2 regions of the Dyella sp. SYSU CM1112 genome follow, and region 2 is predicted to be linked to the other one. Evidence: predicted binding sites of a transcription regulator. Region 2 holds the regulator's gene; the other holds the start of a gene.
What was found. Region 2 encodes FliA, which starts transcription of late flagellar genes. Its sites were predicted from a motif close to TAAAGTTTNNCNNNCNNNGGCCGATAA; they were not measured.
Positions count from the first base shown of each region.

Region 1: AC4HNJ_RS08850 (HDOD domain-containing protein) is a predicted target of FliA. The motif match lies at 8,450-8,476, and genes of this name have one in related genera.

Region 1 is NZ_JBZEGI010000004.1:334,430-344,541, reverse strand. It holds gene AC4HNJ_RS08880 (aldo/keto reductase) at 1-481, opposite strand, end outside; gene AC4HNJ_RS08875 (LysR substrate-binding domain-containing protein) at 605-1,507, shown strand; gene AC4HNJ_RS08870 (TonB family protein) at 1,591-2,121, opposite strand; gene AC4HNJ_RS08865 (acetyl-CoA C-acetyltransferase) at 2,144-3,430, opposite strand; gene AC4HNJ_RS08860 (hypothetical protein) at 3,628-4,764, shown strand; gene AC4HNJ_RS08855 (sensor domain-containing protein) at 4,858-7,347, shown strand; gene AC4HNJ_RS08850 (HDOD domain-containing protein) at 7,379-8,416, opposite strand; gene AC4HNJ_RS08845 (M61 family metallopeptidase) at 8,586-10,112, opposite strand, start outside.
Region 2 is NZ_JBZEGI010000003.1:324,385-334,496, reverse strand. It holds gene flhA (flagellar biosynthesis protein FlhA) at 1-513, shown strand, start outside; gene flhF (flagellar biosynthesis GTPase FlhF) at 672-2,003, shown strand; gene AC4HNJ_RS07175 (MinD/ParA family ATP-binding protein) at 2,088-3,029, shown strand; gene AC4HNJ_RS07170 (RNA polymerase sigma factor FliA) at 3,031-3,765, shown strand; gene cheY (chemotaxis response regulator CheY) at 4,032-4,439, shown strand; gene AC4HNJ_RS07160 (protein phosphatase CheZ) at 4,436-5,080, shown strand; gene AC4HNJ_RS07155 (chemotaxis protein CheA) at 5,334-7,286, shown strand; gene AC4HNJ_RS07150 (flagellar motor protein) at 7,474-8,214, shown strand; gene motD (flagellar motor protein MotD) at 8,211-9,305, shown strand; gene AC4HNJ_RS07140 (chemotaxis protein CheW) at 9,316-9,792, shown strand; gene AC4HNJ_RS07135 (DUF2802 domain-containing protein) at 9,782-10,112, shown strand, end outside.

The DNA of each region.
Region 1 (10,112 bases), on a different contig from region 2:
TCTGCCAGTACGCTTCGAGCGGCGTGCCATCCTCGGCCGGCCAGTGCATCTGATAAAGATCGATGCGTTCAACACCTAACCGCTGTAACGATGCTTCGACTTCACGTCGGAGGCTGGCCGGCGCACCGACTTGACGCGGCGGTGCTTTGCGATTGTTTTCGTCCCATACGAGGCCGCATTTGGTGAACACATAAGGACGCCGGTCCGACGGCAATGCGGCAAGCGCACGACGCACGACCTCTTCGGAATGACCGAGGCCGTAGATGGCGGCCGTATCGATCCAGTTGATGCCGCGCTCGACCGCGTGGCGAATGGCGGCGATGGAGTCGCTGTCATCTTGCGAGCCCCAACCGACGGCCCAATCGGGGCCGCCGATGGCCCAGGCGCCGAAGCCGACACGGGTGATGTGCATATCGGTCAAGCCAAGCCGGCGGGTGGGCAGCGGCGTGGCTGACGAGGCAATGGAAGGTTGGGTTGCCATGGGGCGATCTCTTTGGGGAAGGGGGAGCGATGCGAAAGTAGTCCTCTTCATCTCATCATTCAAATTGAATATTTTGATATGATTAATCTGTTTTCCACATGAAACGAGCCCGCCAGGAGCATCATGGAACTTCGCCAGCTACAGCACTTCGTGGCGCTCGCCGAGGAGAGCCATTTCACGCGCGCGGCGCGCCGGGTGAACATCGTGCAATCGGCCCTTTCCACCTCGATCCGTCTGCTCGAAGCGGAACTGGATGCGCAATTGGTCGTGCGTAGTACGCGACAAGTTCGCCTGACGACGGCCGGCAAGGTCTTTCTCAATAAGGCCAAGGCCGCGCTTGAAGCCGTGGATGCTGCGCGTGAAGCCGTCACCGCTGTGCAGGGGTTGAGGCGCGGCAGCTTGAGCATCGGAACTATGCAAAGCTTGCCGGCGTTTCTCGATTTGCCGTCGCTGATCGAACAATTCCACGCGCAACACCCCGGCGTCGAAGTGCGTTTGTGCCAGGGCGGTGCATCGCAATTGCTGGAGAAAGTGCGCAGCGGTCGCTTGGACCTGGCTTTTCTTCCCCTGTCCGAACCCTCACCGGATGTGGAAACCACCATGATCGCGTGCGAAGCATTGGTCATTGCCTGCGCACCGGATCATCCGCTAGCGGGCCGCGTCGACGTACCGTTGAGCGCATTGCGTGATCAGCCGTTCGTCGATTTCGAATTGGACTGGGGTACGCGCAAGCTTATCGATCGTGGTTTTACGGAAGCCGGCATCGAGCGCCATATCGCTTTCGAAGTCAGCGACCTGGATACCTTGCTCGAACTTGTGCGCCGTGGCTTGGGCATCGCCCTGCTCCCGGAAGCGATTGCACGGGCACGCCGCCCCGCCATCGGCATCGCGGAACTGTCAGGCCCCGAGTTGTGCTGGGAACTGGTTGTGGCGTACGCCGCAGGACATGAAGAACCATCGGTGCCGGTGAATCACGCACCCAGGGCATTCTTCGAGTTGCTGCGCGGCATGGAAACCGCGGCCTGATCCGAGCAGTGGCGTCATCGGCGCTGACGCTGCAGAAACATCAAGGCATACATACAGCGGTGAATCCGCTGTCATATAAAGCTTTAAAGCGTTTGTGCCAGCGGCGCGGAGGTGGTGAAACGCATCGGCAAATCACCACTGAAGCCTTGTGGATGATCGACCGGAACGGCAAAGCGCCAGTGTTGCGCAATCGCCATGGCATTCGCATCGAGTATGGCATCACCGCTGGATTGCGCGACGGATGCGCCGGTCACCTCGCCTTCTCCATCGATGACCAGATGCAGAACAAGATGCCCCGCATCGTGGTGACGCATGCGTGACATGGGCAACGATGTCGTCGGCATCGACACGGGTATCAAAGGCACCGCCTGGCTCTGCGCAGATGCAAACGCCGCGGCATGGTCGGTGACAGGCACGTGATGGCGACGTATTACCGCGACAGGGTGCAGGGCACGATGATGGATACGATGATGCGTCGTGCGCGCAACGGTTCTTGCGCGCAGTCCAGGCCACTCCGCACGTCCTGCCGTCTGATCGCTGAGCCACGCCGTGCCAGCAACGCCAATCAGCAGTGCGAGCAGACTCAACGTGGCAGTAGTACGCAATCTCGGCATGATGGTACGGCTAGCGCCCGGCTCAAGGCCTTTCCAGGATGGCTGTCACGCCCATGCCGCCTGCGGTGCAGATGGAAATCAATCCGCGGCCCGTGCCTTTCTGTTCCAGCAACTTCGCAAGCGTGGCGACGATGCGTGCGCCCGTGGCGGCAAAAGGATGTCCTACGGCAAGGCTGGAGCCATGCACATTGAGCCTGGCCGGATCGATACTGCCAAAGGGAGCATCCAGGCCAAGCCGGTTTTTGCAGTAATCGGCTGATTCCCATGCACGCAAGGTGCACAGTACCTGCGCCGCGAAGGCTTCATGAATTTCATAGAAGTCGAAATCCTGCAGGCTGAGGCCATGCCGCGCCAGCATGCGTGGTACCGCGATCGTGGGTGCCATCAGCAGGCCTTCGCCGTGCACGAAATCCACCGCCGCCACCTCGGCATCGCGTACGTAGGCCTGGATTGTCAGCCCGCGCTTCGCTGCCCACGCCTCGCTGCCCAGCAGCACCGCCGATGCACCGTCGGACAGGCCGGTGGAATTGCCGGCGGTCAGCGTGCCCAGGCCGGAACTCTTGTCGAAGGCGGGCTTCAATGCGGCCAGCTTTTCCATGCTGCTATCGGGGCGCAAGAAACCATCGCGCTTCAATCCGCGGAACGGCACCACCAAATCATCGAAGAAACCCGCTTCGTAGGCGGCGGCGAGTTTGCGGTGGCTTTCCAGTGCAAGGCGATCCTGTTCCTCGCGGCCGATGCGCCATTCGCGCGCCATCTTTTCGCAGTGTTCCCCCATCGACATGCCGGTGCGTGGCTCAGCTACGCCGGGAAACGCCGGCTTCAATTCACTGAACGAAAACCCGCGCACGGCAGTCTTCAGCTTGTCCAGCGGCGTCTTGGCGCGATTGACGGCAAGAAGACGCTTGCGCAGGCGCTGGCTGTAAACGATCGGCACATCGCTCGTGGTATCCGACCCGCCGGCAATACCGGCTTCGATTTGTCCGGCCGCGATCTTGTTGGCAATGATGAGGGTGTTGTCGAGCGAGGTGCCGCAGGCACGCGCCGTGGTGATGCCGGGTGTGGTCGGGGCCAGGCCGGAACTGAGCACCGCTTCGCGCGCCAGATTCCATTCGGAGGAGTGCTTGATCACCGCACCCATGGCGACTTCGCCGAGTTCCACCCCATGCAGCCCAAAGCGTTCCACCAGGGCGCCCAGCACCTTCACCGACATGCCGAAGTTGCCCACGTCCGCATAGGCAGTGTTGTTGCGGCAGAACGGGATGCGCACACCACCGATGACGCCAACGCGCTGCTGCGTGTTTTCCATAGCCTCACTTGATCCCGATACACCGATCAGGCAAGGCTAACCCGCTTGCTGCGTTCGCGAAAGCCCGAATCGGCTGGCAATCAGCGAATGTTAGACTTGCTTGGCTGCATGGCAGCAGGGCATGGGCGGCAGGCACGATGCGCCGCTCATCCACGCCTCCATTCGTTTGATCGCCCCGTTCAATCAGGTATCTCCACGTGGAATCCACGCCGCTGCAAGCGCTGTCCGCCGTCCTGGCCCTGGAACTCTCACCCGGAGACCATCCGCAGCGACTGAGCTTGCAGCGCGACGAGGCGGCGGCACTGGCCGCGCTGGTGGCGGAGGATCTGCATGCGCTGGTGCCGCAGGTCGCACAAGCCCGGTTGGCGGTCGCTGGCGCGGTCTTCGACGCCGTCGAACTGCTGCGCCCCGGCTTCCCCGTCTGGGCGACGCTGGATGAATTGGCGCGCCGTGTCCCTCGTGGCCAGCTGGAAAACGTCGTCGCTTTCGGCAGCCACGAGGGACGCATGCCAGCGCAGCCGCTCGAACCGGATCCGGCTTATGCCGACGGACCGATGCGCCTGCTGCCGCTCAGCTTGCTGGTACCCGAAGACATGGCGCTTGAGCTATCCGAACAGTTGGAAGTCGAACTGGTTGGCCGTGGCGAAGCCGGCGCGCGCACCGCCGATTGGCTGATGCGCCATTTAGGCATTCACCTCGAACATGCGCGCTACCTGAGCCGCGATGACTTGCTCGCACTGACCTGCGTGCAATATGAACATGTGAATCTCGCACCCCTGTGGCAGCTGCTGGAAGCCGCCATGCTGACGCCCTATCGGGCTGAAACGACACTCAGTGCGCGCGGTCTTGGCTGGCGCTATGCCGATGGCAAGGCTTGGGTGCAATCGCCTGCAACATGGCTGGCGGAACAAACCGGTGCTCTTTCCGAACGCGGCCATGGCTTTGCCGGCATCCTGTTCGAGTTACGCCAGTACGCGGCACTGCTGCGGGCGCATGGCCTGCCACTCCAACTCGACACCGCTTCCGCCTCGGCCGGCGGAGAAGGCTGGCTGGCCGATATCCTGGCTGCGCCTCACGATGGTTACGATGCCCCGGCACTCTTCGCCCATGAAGCGGCCGGGCTCGGTATCGTGGCGGTGACGGTGGCGCAGCATGGAGAGGCGGGCCGCGCGCAGGTGCTGGCTCATGCTTATCCCCTGCAACCGGAAGCGCTCGGCGCGATGATGACTGCACTGGCCGACCGTTTCGGTACCGCCAACGATCTGCATGCACTCGGCCGGATCCAGCTCGACGACTCCGGCCAGCTCGGCGCGCCTTCGGCCTCTTTGCACTGATACGGCTGGCTGCGACAGCCTCGCAACTGTCGCAGGTGCAATTGAAACGCCGTCCGGCGCATGATGTGCCCATCTCGGTCGAACCGAACTCGCATGCCCAAGCTGACGCCTTCCGTCGAAGACGATTCGTTGCCCCCAGAACAGGGGCTCGACCTGCTCGCTCACGTCGTACAAAACGTACCCGCGCTGATCACGTACATCGATCCACACGAGCGATTCATCTTCGCCAACGAGGCATACCGCCTTTGGTTCGACATCAATCCGGCCGACATCATGGGCCGTCCGATCAGCGAGGTGCTGGATCCGGAAAGCTATCTGCGCCTGCGCTCCGCCCTGCTGCAAGCGCTGGGCGGGCATGCCTCCAGCTACGAAGGGCAGCTTTTCAATCGCTCGCAGCATCGCTATGTGCACGGCAGCTTCACCCCCGACCGAGATGAACAAGGCCGTTTGCGCGGTGTGTTTACCGTGTTCACCGACATCACCGAGCGGCACGCACTGGAAGAGCAGTTGCGCGAAAGCGAACAGCGCTTTTCGCAGGCGTTCCAGCATGCTGCGGTAGGCATGGCGCTGATCCTTCCCGGTGGCCGATACCAGCGCGTGAACGCGTCGCTATGCAACATGTTGGGTTACACCGAAGCGCAGATGCGCGGCATGACGTGGCGTGAAGTGACCCATCCGGATGATCTTCCGGTCAACGAGGCACTGGCCGACCAGATCGCCAACGGCAAGCGCGAAGCCTTCCAAACCGAAAAGCGCTATATCCATCACGACGGGCATATCGTGCATGTCCTGTTGAGCGTGGCGCAGGTTCGCAGCGAATCGGGCCAACTGAACTATCTGGTGAGCCAGGTCCAGGACATCACCAAACGCAAGCAATACGAAGAAGCGTTGTTTCGCGAGCGCCAGCTGGCCGAAGTCACCCTCAATTCGATCGGTGATGCGGTGATCACCGCGGACGTTTCGCTCAACGTCACCTCGCTCAATCCGATCGCGGAAGCCATGACCGGGTGGGCCAGCGCGGATGCCAAGGGCTGCCCATTGGATGACGTTTTCCGGCTGCGTGACATCAATCAGCGCCAGCCGCTGGACAATCCGTTGCGCCAGGCGATCCGGCGCAATGCCATCGTGGATTTCAGTGGCCGCGCGATCCTGCTTCATCGCAATGGCTTTGAAACGCCGATCGAAACCTCCACCGCATTGATCCACGATCACACTGGCAACGTGACCGGTGGGGTGCTGGTCTGCCATGACATCAGCGAGAACCGCACGCTCGCATTGAAGATGATCCAGCTGGCCCAGCACGACACGCTGACCGGCCTGCCCAATCGCAGCCTGTTGTATGCGCGCATCGAGCAGGCCACGGCGATGGCGACGCAGCGTCATCGCCAATGCGCTCTGCTGTATCTGGACCTGGATCATTTCCGGCGCGTCAACGACACGCTTGGTCACGGCGTGGGCGACCAGGTGCTGCAGGCGGTGGCGCATCAGATTCGCGGCGCGTTGCGTGACGGCGAGGATCTCGCTTTCCGCTACAACGGCGATGAATTCGTCGTGCTGCTGCCGCGCGTGGACGATGCCGACGAAGCCGCCGATTTCGCGCGCAAGCTGCTGGATGCCTGTGCGCAAACGCATGTCTCGCATCTTCCAGCGCTCGACATCCGCGCCAGCATCGGCATCAGCCTGTTTCCGCGCGACGGCACCGAACCGGATGCGCTGGTACGGACAGCCGATGCAGCGATGTACGAAGTAAAAATGCAGGGGCGCCACGGCTACTGCTTCTACGCGCCAGAGATGAGCCAGCGCTCCGCTGCCAGCCAGCGGATTGAAAACGTGCTTCGCCACGCGCTGGCACATGGCGAGCTGTCTTTGCAATATCAGCCGAAAGTAGATGCCACGCTCGGTCACATTGTCGGCGCGGAAGCGTTATTGCGCCTGCAGGTGAATGGGCAGGACCTGTTTGTGCCGGACCAGTTCATTCCGGTAGCGGAAGATACCGGCCTGATCGTTTCGATCGGCACCTGGGCTCTGCGCGAAGCCTGCGCACAAGCGCGCGCCTGGCAACGGCAAGGCCACCCGATTCCGGTCTCGGTAAACGTTTCGCCGCTGCAATTCCAGTACGCCGGTTTTTACGAGCGCATGGATAGCATTCTCAACGAAACAGGACTCGATCCCGGCCTGCTCGAACTCGAACTCACCGAGCGCACCGTGATGAGCGGCGGCGACGGCACCATTCGATTATTGCGGCGCATACGCCAACGCGGCGTGCGCCTGTCGCTGGATGATTTCGGCACCGGCTACAGCAGCTTGTCCTATCTCAAACATTTCCCGGTCGATGCCTTGAAAATCGATCGCGCCTTCGTCCGCGATATCACTCAGGATGCTGAAACGGCCGCCATCACCAGCGCCATCATCGCGATGGCGCGCAGCCTCAACAAGGATGTGATCGCGGAAGGCGTGGAAACCGAAGTGCAAAGCGCTTTCCTGCGCAATGCGGGATGCTCACAGATGCAAGGCTTTCTGTTCGGCGCACCGATGGCGGCGGAGGCCTTCTGGCAACGCCTGATCGAACACGGCAAAGCATGAAGACACGGCGCAAGCACGCAAGCTTGCGCCGCTAGCCCACGTAGCCTTCGTTCGCGCGAAATACACGCCGTACCTCCTGTTGCGCGCGATCGACCAGTACGTCGGGCAACCGGTCCAGGCGATTCTGTGCGGGCGGCGTAGCGCGATCGATCACATGGTTGTCCGCCAGCATCTGGATCATCGCCAAATGATCGGCAGCAAGCAGCGCATTGCCCAATTCGGTCACGGCGGCCTTCGAACGGATTTCCAGCCGTTCGCGCAGAGCTTCGATCACATTCGGCGGCAATTCCCAATGTCTCGCCGCACGCAGGGTAATGTGATTGGCGAGGTGGATATAGCTCATCAAAAACGCGCGGCTGAAAACGCCGAGCGTCGGTGGCGCTTCCTGATCGAGCACCCTGACCATCGCGCCCACGCCGGCATTGCAAACCACGCCGGCGAGATAGGCTTCGAACGGATCGCCGTGGCCCCTGGCCATGTACATGCTGGCGTGCGCGCAACGCTCGGCGTGGTCCCATAGGCGCTGACCCGCGGCGTGCCCGAGCATACCCGCACTCGCCTGCAGGATCGGCTTCATCACATGTTGCGTGACCATCTGGCGCAAACCGTCATGCCCCAGCAGCACTACGGCGTGCTGAAGACTGCTGATCGGGCGTGCCGTGCGGTAATGTGCGCTGCGCGTCACGCGCATCACTTCACCGACCAGCACCGGGTCACGACCTATCAACTTCGCGACCTTGGTTCCATCGGAATGCTCGCTCTTCAGCAGGCGCAGCAGTTGCGGCAGCACTTCCGGCAGGCGCGGCAAGCTGGCGATATCGAAGCGATCGCCTCCGCACAACTCATCCAGCCGCTTGATCATGACCTGCTCTTGCGGCCGCCATTCCATGGCATCCGAAACAGGCATTCCCAGCACCAGGCGATAGAACCAATCCTGGACATCGGCACTGCTCAACGGCAGTGCTTGTGTCTCAGGCGACGCCTCTTCCGGCCAGGGCAATACCACGCCGAAGCGCGGTCGCTCATGAAGCTCCTCGCGTGCAAACAGTCGTTTCCAGAATCCGGCCATATCCCCGACTCGAAGCCTCTCCCCTTGCGAGAAATATCGGCAGACGGGCGGGGATCTTGACTGGGTGTGGTCACCCTTGCACGCAGCGCAATCCCTACTGCTCTGCCTCCCCCTGCAAGCAGGGGGAGGCGTTTCAAGCTTTGCTTCCCGGCGAGGAGCAAGACGCCGCTTACTTGGTCCGCGGCGCGACGATCGCCCCGATCAGATCCTTGCCGTCGCCACGCACCAGATGCGGATAGCGCAGGCCACCGTGGTAGTCCACCTTGACCGTGCTGTAGACGTCCACGTTCTGCACCAGCAACTCGATCGGCGCCTGGGAGGACTTGGCTGCGGTGATCGCATCTTTCAGCGCATCGGTAGAGAAATCACGACCGTTGACGGCCACGATGGTCAAGCCTGGCACCAGGCCAGCCTTGAAGGCGGGACCATTCCATTGCACGTCGCCGATGCGGCCCTTCTGGCTGACCGTCAGGCCGATCGAATACGCCAGATTCGCACCATGGCGCAGACCTTCAAGGGCTTTCTCTTCCGCATTCGGCGTGTCGTTGAATACCAGCTTCCAGCCGCCGTCTTCGATGCCGTGCTCGGGCAAGTCGGGGCCGGTGTAATCCAGGCGATCGCGCAGGAACTTCGCCCAATCGAACGGCTGCACCTGATTGAGCGTGTTGACCACATCATCGAAGGTGTAGGTCTTGGTGACGTAGCTGCCGTTGTCCATGCCGTAGAAGGCATGCGCGAAATCATCCAGCGAACGCTTGCCGTTGCTGAGTTCGCGGATCTTGGTATCGACGTCCAGCCACAGCAGCTGGCCTTCCGGATAGAAATCGGTGCCGCGGATCCAGTTGATCCAGCTGCCGGAGCCGTAATAAGTGAGCGGCGAAGCGTCGGCGGTATCCTGCAGCGAGCGCCAGGCGCGACCGGTGCGATAGGTCATGGCGCCGGCGATGTTAGCGATCGAGTCGCGGTATTGCGCCGGTGTCCACAGCCCTGCGCGTGCCGTCAGCACGCCGCACCAGTAATCGGTGAGGCCTTCGTAAACCCAAAGCAGATCGTCCTGCATCGGCACGTTGAAATTCGGCGTCCATAAGTCGGCCGGACGGCGGAATTTACCGTTCCACGAGTGCACGAATTCATGCGGCATCAGGCTGGCCGCAACCAGGTGCATGTCGTCATCGGTGAAGAAATCCGCCGGCAGGCGATCGTCGCTGGACTGGTGATGCTCCAGACCGAAGTGTCCGGTGTGATCCGACAGCGTCAGCAAAAAGTCGTAGTGACTGTAGTGATGGGCCCCGAACAGCAAGTTGGTTTGCTTCACGACGTTGCGCTGCTGCTCCAACTGTTTGGGAGTGAGCTGCACGTCTTTGGCCGAATCGCCCACCACGTTCAAATGCACCGGCACGCTACCGCCGGGCGTGAGGTCGACGCGATTGAAATGCGCACCGGCGATCAGCGGCGAATCCACGAAGTTATTGAAGCTCACTGGCTTGAAATGAATGGTGGCGCCGGACTGGCTCTCCACCTGCAACGCCGTCCCGAACTTCCAACCCTGCGGCAATTCCACGGTGGGCTGGATCTGGATCTGGCGTGTGTAATACCCGGCCGGATAGAACGCCACCTGGTTGAATTCCACATCGACCAGATCAGGCGTGGAGGATGCACTGGCGCCGAAATTGCTGCCTTCGCCAGCACCCGGCGA
Region 2 (10,112 bases):
GACCTGGTGCCCAAGCGCCTTTCGCTGGGCGTGGTGGTGAAGGTGCTGCAAAACCTGCTGGCCGAGCGGGTGCCGATCCGCAATATGCGCACCATCGTCGAGTCTTTGGCGGAGCACGCGGGGCAGAGTCAGGATCCCGGCGCTTTGACGGCCCATGTGCGTGTGGCGCTGGGCCGCCAGATCGTCCAGGAAATTGCCGGTCTGGGCACGGAAATCCCGGTTCTGACGCTGGCGCCTGAGCTGGAACAGATCTTGCTCGGATCTCTTTCAAGCAGTGGTGCAGCAGGTGCGGCCGTCGAGCCGGGGCTTGCCGACCGCCTGCAGCAAAGCGTCGCTGAAGCGGCGCGGCGGCAGGAGGCAAACGGCGAACCGGCGGTGATGTTGGTACAGCCGCAACTGCGTCCGTGGCTCTCGCGCTTTACCCGCCACGTGGCCCAGAACCTGCATGTACTGGCTTACAACGAAGTACCGGACAACCGTCGTGTGCGATTGGTGCAGGCGATTGGGCGCTGACGGCAACGCCGGCAGCGCGCGGGCCACGGATGGCACGCCGTGAATCAAACACGAACAGCGACAAGGCAAGGCGGCAGTGAGGGATATCGGATGACCATTGATAGCGTGAACAAAAAGCAGCTGCACGTGGCATCCGGTGTCGATCACAGGAGCACCCCATGAAGATCAAACGCTTCATCGCAGCTGACATGCGCCAGGCAATGCGCGATGTGCGCGCCGAGCAGGGCGCCGATGCGGTGATTCTCTCCACCCGCCGGCTTGAGGAAGGCATCGAGATCATCGCGGCTGTCGATTACGACGAAGCGCTGATGCGCGAAGCGGCACGTATCAATGCGCCCACGGCGGCTCCTGCGCCGGCGCCGATGCAGCCGCCGGTGAAAGACGTCGCCAAGGCGCCCATGAAAGAAACGCCGAAGGAGCGCGCCAGGGAAGTCGCCAAGCCGCCGGTAAAAGAACCGGTGCGGGAAACGCGCGCTGCCACGCCGCCGCCACCACCCATGCCTGCAAGCGAGATCGCGTCGCTGCAGCCGGTGATGGAACAGCAGGCGTTGGAAGCCGCGCGCATGCGTACCGAACTCGGCGGCCTGCGGCAGTTGCTGGAGCAGCAATTATCCAGCCTGGCCTGGAACGATATGGAACGCCGCAGTCCGATGCGTGCGCGCGTGTTGCGTGACATGTCGCGGCTGGGCATCGATTCCGATGTGGCGCGGCAACTGATCGACGAACTGCCGGAAGACATCAATGCGGATCAGGCGCGCTACTTGCCGCTCGGCCTGCTGAGCCGCAGCCTGAAGGTGAGTGGCCGTGGCCTGGCGGATGTGTGTGGGGTAACGGCGCTGGTCGGTCCCACCGGCGTCGGCAAGACCACCACGATCGCCAAACTGGCCGCTTGCGCGGTGATGCATCACGGCCCGCAGCAAGTGGCATTGGTGAGCACCGATCACTATCGCATCGGCGCAGCCGCGCAGCTGGAACATTACGGCCGCCTGCTCGGCGTGCGCGTGTATCCCGCGTACGACGCGGCCGGTCTCGCGCAAACGCTGCATCTGCTGCGCGAGCACCACACGGTGCTGGTCGATACCGCTGGCGTTTCCGGCAACGATCCGCGCCTGCAGCAGCAGATGGATGTATTGCGTGAAGCAAGCACGCGCGGAGTCGCCAAGCTGCGCGCCTGCCTGGTGTTGGCCGCGAACGCACAATCCTCCGCGCTTGAAGAATCGGTACGCGCGTACCTGTCATTGCAGCCGAGCGTGTGCATTGCCACCAAGCTCGACGAGGCGCCAAGCCTCGGCGGCCTGCTGTCGGTGCTGATTCGCCATCGCCTTCCGCTCGATTGCACCACTGACGGACAACGCGTTCCCGAAGACATCAGCGCCGCCGACGCGCGCGTGCTGGTGTGCCGCGCAGCGCAGCAGCAGCGAAGGCTGGGGCCGGCGAGCGACGATCTGGATATGGCCGAGCGCTTCGGCATGGCGGTGGCGGGTCTATGAAATCGATAAGTGCCAAGAACTCCAGTTGCATGGCTTGCGTTCCGCCTCTGCGTGCGGGGGAAGGGACAAGAAAGGCGGCATCGCATGAATGAGGCATTGCAAGTGAACCAGGCAGCAGGCTTGCAGAATCTTTTTTCCACTGTGCGCGGGGATCGCGAGGAAATGGACGTTTTTCATCAGGCGGCCAGTCTGCGGCCGGTGGTGTCACGCTCCCGCACGACGCGCACTATTGCCGTCGCCGGCGGTAAAGGCGGTGTCGGCAAGACCACGGTGGCGGTCAATCTGGCGATGGCCTTGGCCATGGGCGGACGTGACGTGATGTTGCTGGATGCCGACATGGGCGTTGCCAACGTGGATGTGCAGCTCGGCCTGAATCCGGCGCGTCACGTGGGGCATTTGCTGGAGGGCCTCTGCGCACTGCAGGACCTGATCATTCCGGCACAGCACGGCCTGAAAGTGATTCCGGGCGGATCGGGCGTGCGCCGGCTGGCCAAGATGGGCAATGGTGAGCATGCCGCGGTGATCCGTGCTTTCGACGAGCTGATCCAGCCGCCGGAATTCCTGATCGTCGATACCGCTGCCGGCGTGGCCGACAACGTAGCGATGTTCGCTGCGGCGTCCGACGACGTGGTGATGGTGGTGTGCGACGAACTGGCCTCGCTCACGGACGCCTACGCCTTGATCAAGATCCTGGCGCATGACTTCGGCGTGCGCCGCTTCCACATTGTCGCCAACATGGTCCGGCAGGCGGGCGACGCAAGGAAACTGTACGAAAAGCTGGCGCGTGTCTGCGGACGCTTCCTGGATGTCGCGCTGGATTACATGGGTATGGTGCCGCAGGACGAATGGCTGCGGCAGGCGATCCGTCGGCAAGGTGCGGTGGTCGATTTGTGGCCATCCAGCCGTGCTGCGATCGGATTCAAGCAATTGGCAGGTGCGGTCGATACATGGGAAAAACCCGCGTACCCGGATCTCGGCCGAATTGCCTTTTTCAGCGGCCAGAGCGCGCCGGCTGCGGGGTGGTGAGATGAACGTGGCTTCGGAATATCTGCAGCTACAACGCGAAGATGCGGACCAACTGGTGCGCAAGCATGCGCCGCTCGTGCGGCGTATCGCTTACCACTTGATGGGTCGTCTGCCTCCGAGCGTCGACGTAGGAGATTTGGTGCAGGCGGGCATGATCGGTTTGCTGGAAGCGGCGCGAAACTTTACGACTGATCGCGCGGCCAGCTTCGAGACGTATGCGGGTATCCGCATACGCGGCGCGATGCTGGACGAATTGCGGCGCACGGACTGGACCCCCCGTTCCGTGCATCGCAAGGTGCGTGAAGTCGCTGAAGTGGTGCGGCAGATTGAAAACGAGACCGGCGCGGATGCGGAAAGCGCCGAGGTGATGAAGCGACTCGGCATCAGTGCCGAGGAATATCACCAGGTGCTGGCCGATGCGACCAGCGCGCGCTTGCTCAGCCTGACCGCGCCCGATGACGGCGAAGGCGGCGATGCCAGCGCGCTGGACGTAGCCGACAACGACAGTCTCGGTCCGCAGGACAGCTTCGAGCAGGACGGCCTGCGCGGAGCATTGGCGGAAGCGATCAGCACGCTGCCCAAGCGCGAGCAACTGGTGATGTCCCTGTACTACGAGCAGGAGCTGAACCTGAAGGAGATTGGCATGGTGCTCGGCGTGACCGAATCGCGCGTGTGCCAGATCCATGGCCAGGCCCTGATCAGGTTGCGTGCGCGCATGGGCCAGTGGCGCGGTTAGCAATCACGAGTGAATCGATAAGGAGCAGGTAACGAGCGTTTCGACAATCAGCGCAAATCACCCGTTTGCGCCGATGGGTGCGGTTCCCTTTCTTCGGGAGAGGGCTTCGCCAGGGGATGACGGTACGGCCAGCGCGTCAAGGCTCAGCCGGTCGCATTTCCTGCGGAACCTTCTTCCGAGGGAAGACAGGCAACTACCACCGGTCCGCGGCGCTCACTCGTTTCCCGGCTCCTCCCCCTCGCTTCAAACGTTTTTGGAGAACGTGTTTGGACAAGAACATGAAAATTCTGGTGGTAGACGATTTCTCCACCATGCGGCGCATCGTTCGCAACCTGCTGGTCGAACTCGGCTTCAGCAACCCGTTGATCCAGGAAGCGGACGACGGCCATAACGCGATGGCGATGTTGAAGGCCAACACCTTCGACATGGTCGTGACCGACTGGAACATGCCCAACATGACCGGTATCGAGCTGCTGCAGGCGATTCGCGCCGAACCCAAGCTGAAGGGCCTGCCGGTGCTGATGGTGACCGCCGAGAACAACCGCGAGCAGATCATTGCCGCCGCCCAGGCCGGCGTGAACGGCTACATCGTCAAGCCTTTCACCGCGATCACGCTGAAGGAAAAGCTGGACAAGATTTTCGAGCGCCTGGCAGCCAGTGGAGCTTCCGCATGAATGCAAACGCGATCGCCGCATTGAACGACGGCTTGCCTCCTGAAGTGCTTGATCTGCTCAACAGCAAGGACGGCGCAACGTTCGAACAGGCGCTGGATACGATGGTGCGCCAGCGCGAACAGCATCTGTTCCGCGCCCTGGGCGTGCTTGCCCGCGACCTGCACGGTGCCGTTTGCCGACTGGGCAGCGACCTTGCCAACGAAGGCGTGCCGGACAGCATGGTCGATGCGCGCAACTATCTGGGTGAAGTGCTGGAAATGAGCGCGCAGGCCGCCCACCGCAGCCTGGATTTCGTCGACCGCATCCGCCCGGAAGCCGAGGCACTGTCGAATAACGCTACCGCCGTGCTGGATTTCAACAGCGGCGAAACCGATCCGGCTGCCGTGCTGGCGCGCCAGGCCAAGGTGTTTGCCAGTGCGTGCTGCGAAGGCCTCAATGACATGGTGCTGGTGCAGTCGTGGCAAGACCTCGCCGGCCAGCGCGTGAAGAAGGTCGTGAGCTTTATCGAAAGCGTGGAATCGTCATTGCTGGAACTCGTGCGCCTGACCGGTGCGCTGGCCGGACGCGAAGCGCCGGTAGAAGTGGCGAAAGTTTCCAGCCAGGACGAAGTGGACCGTCTGCTGAGCGAGTTTGGGTTCTGAGCATGCTGGGGATGCCTGGTCGTCCGCTGCTGCAACTGACCACCTCTCCGCTTGCGGGAGCCAGGTCGCGTACCAGCGTGTGGGTGAGCCGCAAGCCAAGGACTGACCATAAACAATTCCCTGTCTCGCGTGATGCTCGGGAAGCGGCGGCGTCAACCTTGCAGCAAGCTCGTGCAACCCCACCCCAACCCTCCCCTGCGCACAGGGGAGGGAGTACATCCCGGCATGTTGCAGCGCGCAGGAAGGCACATTGATGGATGCCAATCTCGACAGCGAACTGCGTGACGATTTCCTGGTCGAGGCCGGGGAGCTGGTGCAGCGTCTTGGTGAACAGCTAGTTGAACTGGAAGCGTCGCCGCACGATCGCGAACTGCTCAATGCCGTGTTTCGCGTGTTTCATACCGTCAAGGGTGGCGCGGGCTTCTTGAGCATCGAGCCGATGGTGCAGTTGTGCCATTGCGCGGAAGAATTGCTCAACGACGCGCGTAACGAGAAGCTGGTACTGAACGCGGCACACATGGATGCGCTGCTTGAATCGCTGGATTTGCTCAATGCGATGATGGCTGCGTTATCCAGCGGCGAGGCCATGGCGTCACCGCCCGAAGCATTGCTGGAGCGTTTGCGCCCCGTCGTCGAGACGGCCGTGTTCGCGGCGCAGCCTGCTAAACCTACGCGTGCAGCCGATCCGATCGAAGCCGAGTTCGAAGCGCTGCTCGACACCTTATATGGACAGGGCGGAGTGCCGGGCGCACCCAAGCACGCTTCCAACGAGATCAACGACGACGAATTCGAAAGTCTGCTCGATGCGTTGCATGGCAGGGGCAGCGCCCCCGGCGCCAAGGCGGCCGAACCCGAAAAGAAAGACATCAGCGACGACGAGTTCGAAGCTTTGCTGGATAACCTGCATGGCAAGGGCAGCGCGCCGGGTCAGGCGGCGGCAGCTTCGCCGATACCGGCACCCGAACCGCCGCGTGCGGAACCCGTGCGTGCCGAACCGGCACGTGCAGCGGCCAGTGCAAAATCGTCGGCAACCGAAAGCACGGTACGCGTGGATACTGCACGCCTGGATGCGCTTGTCAGTCGCGCCGGTGAATTGGTGTTGCTGCGCAACCGGCTGCTGAGCCTGGCTACGCGCAGCGACAACGAAACGCTGTCCGCGATGGCCGGTGACCTGGATCGCGTATCGGATGATCTGCAGACTGCTGTGCTCGGCATGCGCATGCAGCCGGTGGGCCGCCTGTTCCAGCGTTTTCCGCGCATTGTGCGCGATCTGGCGCGACAGCTCGGCAAAGATATCGAGCTGATCACCGAGGGTGAAGATACCGATCTGGATCGCAGCCTGGTCGAAGCACTGGCCGATCCGCTGATTCATTTGCTGCGCAATGCGGTCGATCACGGTCTTGAAGATCCGGCCGGCCGCGAGCGTGCCGGCAAACCGAAGAAGGGCAAGGTCACGCTGTCGGCCAGCCAGCGCGGCGAGCGCATCGTGATTTCGGTCAGCGACGATGGTCGCGGCATGGATCCGGAAGTGCTTCGCCGTAAAGCGGTAGAGAAAGGTGTCATCGATGCGACGCAGGCGGCACGCCTGTCCGAGGTCGAATGCTACGAACTGATTTTTCGCCCCGGCTTCAGCACTGCTGCCACGATCTCGGATATTTCCGGACGCGGCGTCGGCATGGACGTAGTGAAGACGCGTGTTGCCGAACTGGGCGGCACCTTGCAGGTGCAATCGCGTCTGGGTCACGGCAGCACCTTGGAGCTGACCGTGCCGCTCACGCTCGCCATTTTGCGGGTGCTGATGGTGCGCGTGAGCGATCGCCTGTTTGCGTTGCCGTTGGGCAACGTCAGCGAAGTCTTCGAGCTGAGCCCGCAACATGATCACATGCTCGACGGGCGCCGCGTCGCCGCACATCGCGGCCGCGCCCTGGTGCTGGGCGATCTGGGCGATTGGGCCGGCGTAAGCGGGCCGGGCGGATGGCATGTGGTGGTGCTGCATGTGGGTCACATGCATCTCGGCTGCCTGGTGCATGAAGTCATCGGACGCGAAGACGTGATGGTGAAACCGCTGGGGCCGTTGTTCGAAGGCGTGCCGGGTGTCGCCGGGGCCACTGTCACCGGCGATGGACGGCTTGCCTTGGTGTTGGATCTTGCCGCGTTGTCGCAAGAAGGCGGCCGCTTGCTACCTGCGCTGAAGGTGTCGGCGTAATGGGTACCTTCAACGACAACCGATGTTCGGTGTTACCCGATATGGCTCCCTTCCCTGCTTGCAGGGGAGGGTTGGGGTGGGGTCAGGCACTTGCCTCAGGCTTTCCCGCAAGGGTGCACCCGCTCTTAACTTCTCCTTGCAAGCAGGGGGAGGGACCACGGGCCAGGTTCCAGCAAGGAATAGTGACATGGATGTCGTAAGCATTGCCGGCACCATTCTTGCCTTCGTGGTGCTGATTGTTGGCGCCATCCTCAAGGGCACCGATGTCACCGCGCTGTGGAATCCCGCAGCCTTCGTGATCGTATTCGCCGGTACGTTTTCCGCGCTGCTGCTGCATACACAGGGCAAGGTGCTCAAGCGTGCGGTGGGCATGCTGAAGATGGTGTACAAGCCGCCGGAGCTGCATCCGTCCGACCTGATCAGCCGTGTGATCGGCTGGAGCGAAATTTCGCGCCGCCAGGGTTTGCTGGGACTGGAGTCGCATATCGATGCCGAAGACGATCCGCTGGTGAAAAAAGGCCTGCAATTGCTGGTCGACGGGAGTGAGCCGGAAGCCATTCGCACCGTGCTGGAACTGGAAGTGGAAACACGCGAGCAGGCCGACCTGCATGCCGCCAAGGTGTTCGAACAGGGCGGGGTGTATTCGCCGACCATGGGCATCATCGGCGCCGTACTCGGCTTGATGGCGGTGATGCGCGACCTTACCGACCCGGCCAAGCTTGGCCACGGTATCGCAGCAGCATTCGTTGCCACCATCTATGGCATCAGTCTCGCCAACTTGCTGCTGCTGCCGATCGGCGCGCGATTGAAGGCGCTGATCAACCGGCAGACGCAGGTACGCGAAATCCTTATCGAAGGGTTGATCTCAATCGCCGAGGGCGACAACCCGCGCCAGATCGAAAGCAAACTGCAGGGCTATCTCGTATGAGACGCCGCCACAAGCACGATGAACACGTCAATCACGAGGCATGGGTGATCCCGTACGCGGATCTGCTGACCTTGTTGCTGGCGCTGTTCGTGGTGCTGTATGCGATGTCCAGCATCAATACCACCAAGTACCGCGCGCTGGCACAGGCGATCTCGGCAGCATTCAATGGCTCGCGCGCGGTGATCCAGCCGCTGACGCCGAACGCGCCGCCATCCAGCATGCCGGTGCCGACCAACAAGCCCGCGCCGATTCCGCGCACTCCGCTTGCGCAGATCCTGCTGCCGGTGCTGACCCAGCACATCCCTACGCCGGCCACCACGCCGGATACGCAATCCGATCAGGACAAGAACAAGCTCAGCGACGAGCAGGAGAATCTGGAGCGCATTCGCAGCGAAGTCGAACACGCACTGCAACCGCTGATCGACAAGAAACTGGTGGTCGTACGACGCACGCCGGATTGGCTGGAAATCGAGATTCGCACGGACATCCTGTTCCCGAGCGGTGTGGCGACCTTGTCGCCCTCTGCCACGCAGATCCTGGCCAGCCTCGGCCAGATCCTCGCGCCGTTCGCCAATCCGTTGCGGGTGGAAGGTTATACGGATGATGTGCCGATCGATACAGCCATCTATCCGTCCAATTGGGAACTCTCCGCCGCGCGTGCAGCGAGCGTGGCACGCCTGTTTACGCTGCATGGCGTGGATCCGGAACGCCTCGGTATCGTCGGGTGGGGGCAATACCGTCCGGCGGCGGACAACGACAGCGTGGATGGCCGCAACAGGAATCGCCGTGTGTTGGTGGTGGTGCTGAGCGACAAAGCAGCGCCGCGCCGCTTCTATACCAATAGCAACCAGATCAATCTGACGGCCGACGCAGACGATAAAACGACGAACGGTCAGAACCCGGCAGCGCCCAAGGCGCCGGCGGCTGCGGTGCCGTCCCATGCGCCGGTTGCGACATCTCCATGGGTGGTCACGCCCGCGTCCGGCACCTTGCCTGTTCCGAAAGTGGTGACGCCTGTCGCCTCGCTGGTGACGTCGCCGACGGCGGCGGTGCCCTCGTCTCCGCCAAGCAACGCTGCCAGCAAGGAATAACGCTGTCCCCATGAGTCCGGTTCCCAACATCGAAGCGCTCGCGAACGAACCCTGGCTATCCTTTGAGCTGGCCGGGCAGCATTACGCCGTCCTGCTCAGCCGGGTAAGCGAGGTCATCCGGGATTATCCGCCGACGCCTGTTCCTGGCTCCGCCGACGATTTGCTCGGTATTTGCCACTTGCGCGGCACTATCGTGCCGGTCATGGATGGTCGTCGCCGCCTCGGGCTGGAGCAGGCGGCACCTGGCGATCCGGCCAACGCGCGCATCGTGGTGTTCGCGCATGAAACGCATCGTGTCGGCGTGCGCGTGGATGCGGTGGGCGACTTGCTGCAACCCAGGCGCGAGGCGATCGAACTGCCGCCCGCCCGCTCCGGTCGGGCGGATGATCCGGTGCAGGTTGTGATGGGATGGCAGGGCGGTTTTGTTGCCTTGCTCGATGTACCGCGCCTATGCCGCCTCGACCGGGAGATCAAGGATGTGGCTTGAGGTAACGGCGGTTGCGCTGATTGTGTTGCAAACCGTGACGATCGTGCTGCTTTGGTTGCAAGGGCGTCCCGGGAAACCTGCGGGCGTGAGCAGCAAGAGCAACGGCGGCGTACCGGAGCTATTGATCGTCAATGCGCTCAATAGAATCGATCACCGTTTGAGTCTGCTCGAAGAACGCGGCCGGGATGACACGGAAGCCGGCACGCCCCGCCGTTCGACTGAAGTACCGGCCACGCAAATACCGGCGTGGCGCATGAGCAGTGCGCATTTCGCGGGCAATCATTATGAATTGGCCCAGCAGTTGGCGCGCGAGGGCGCGG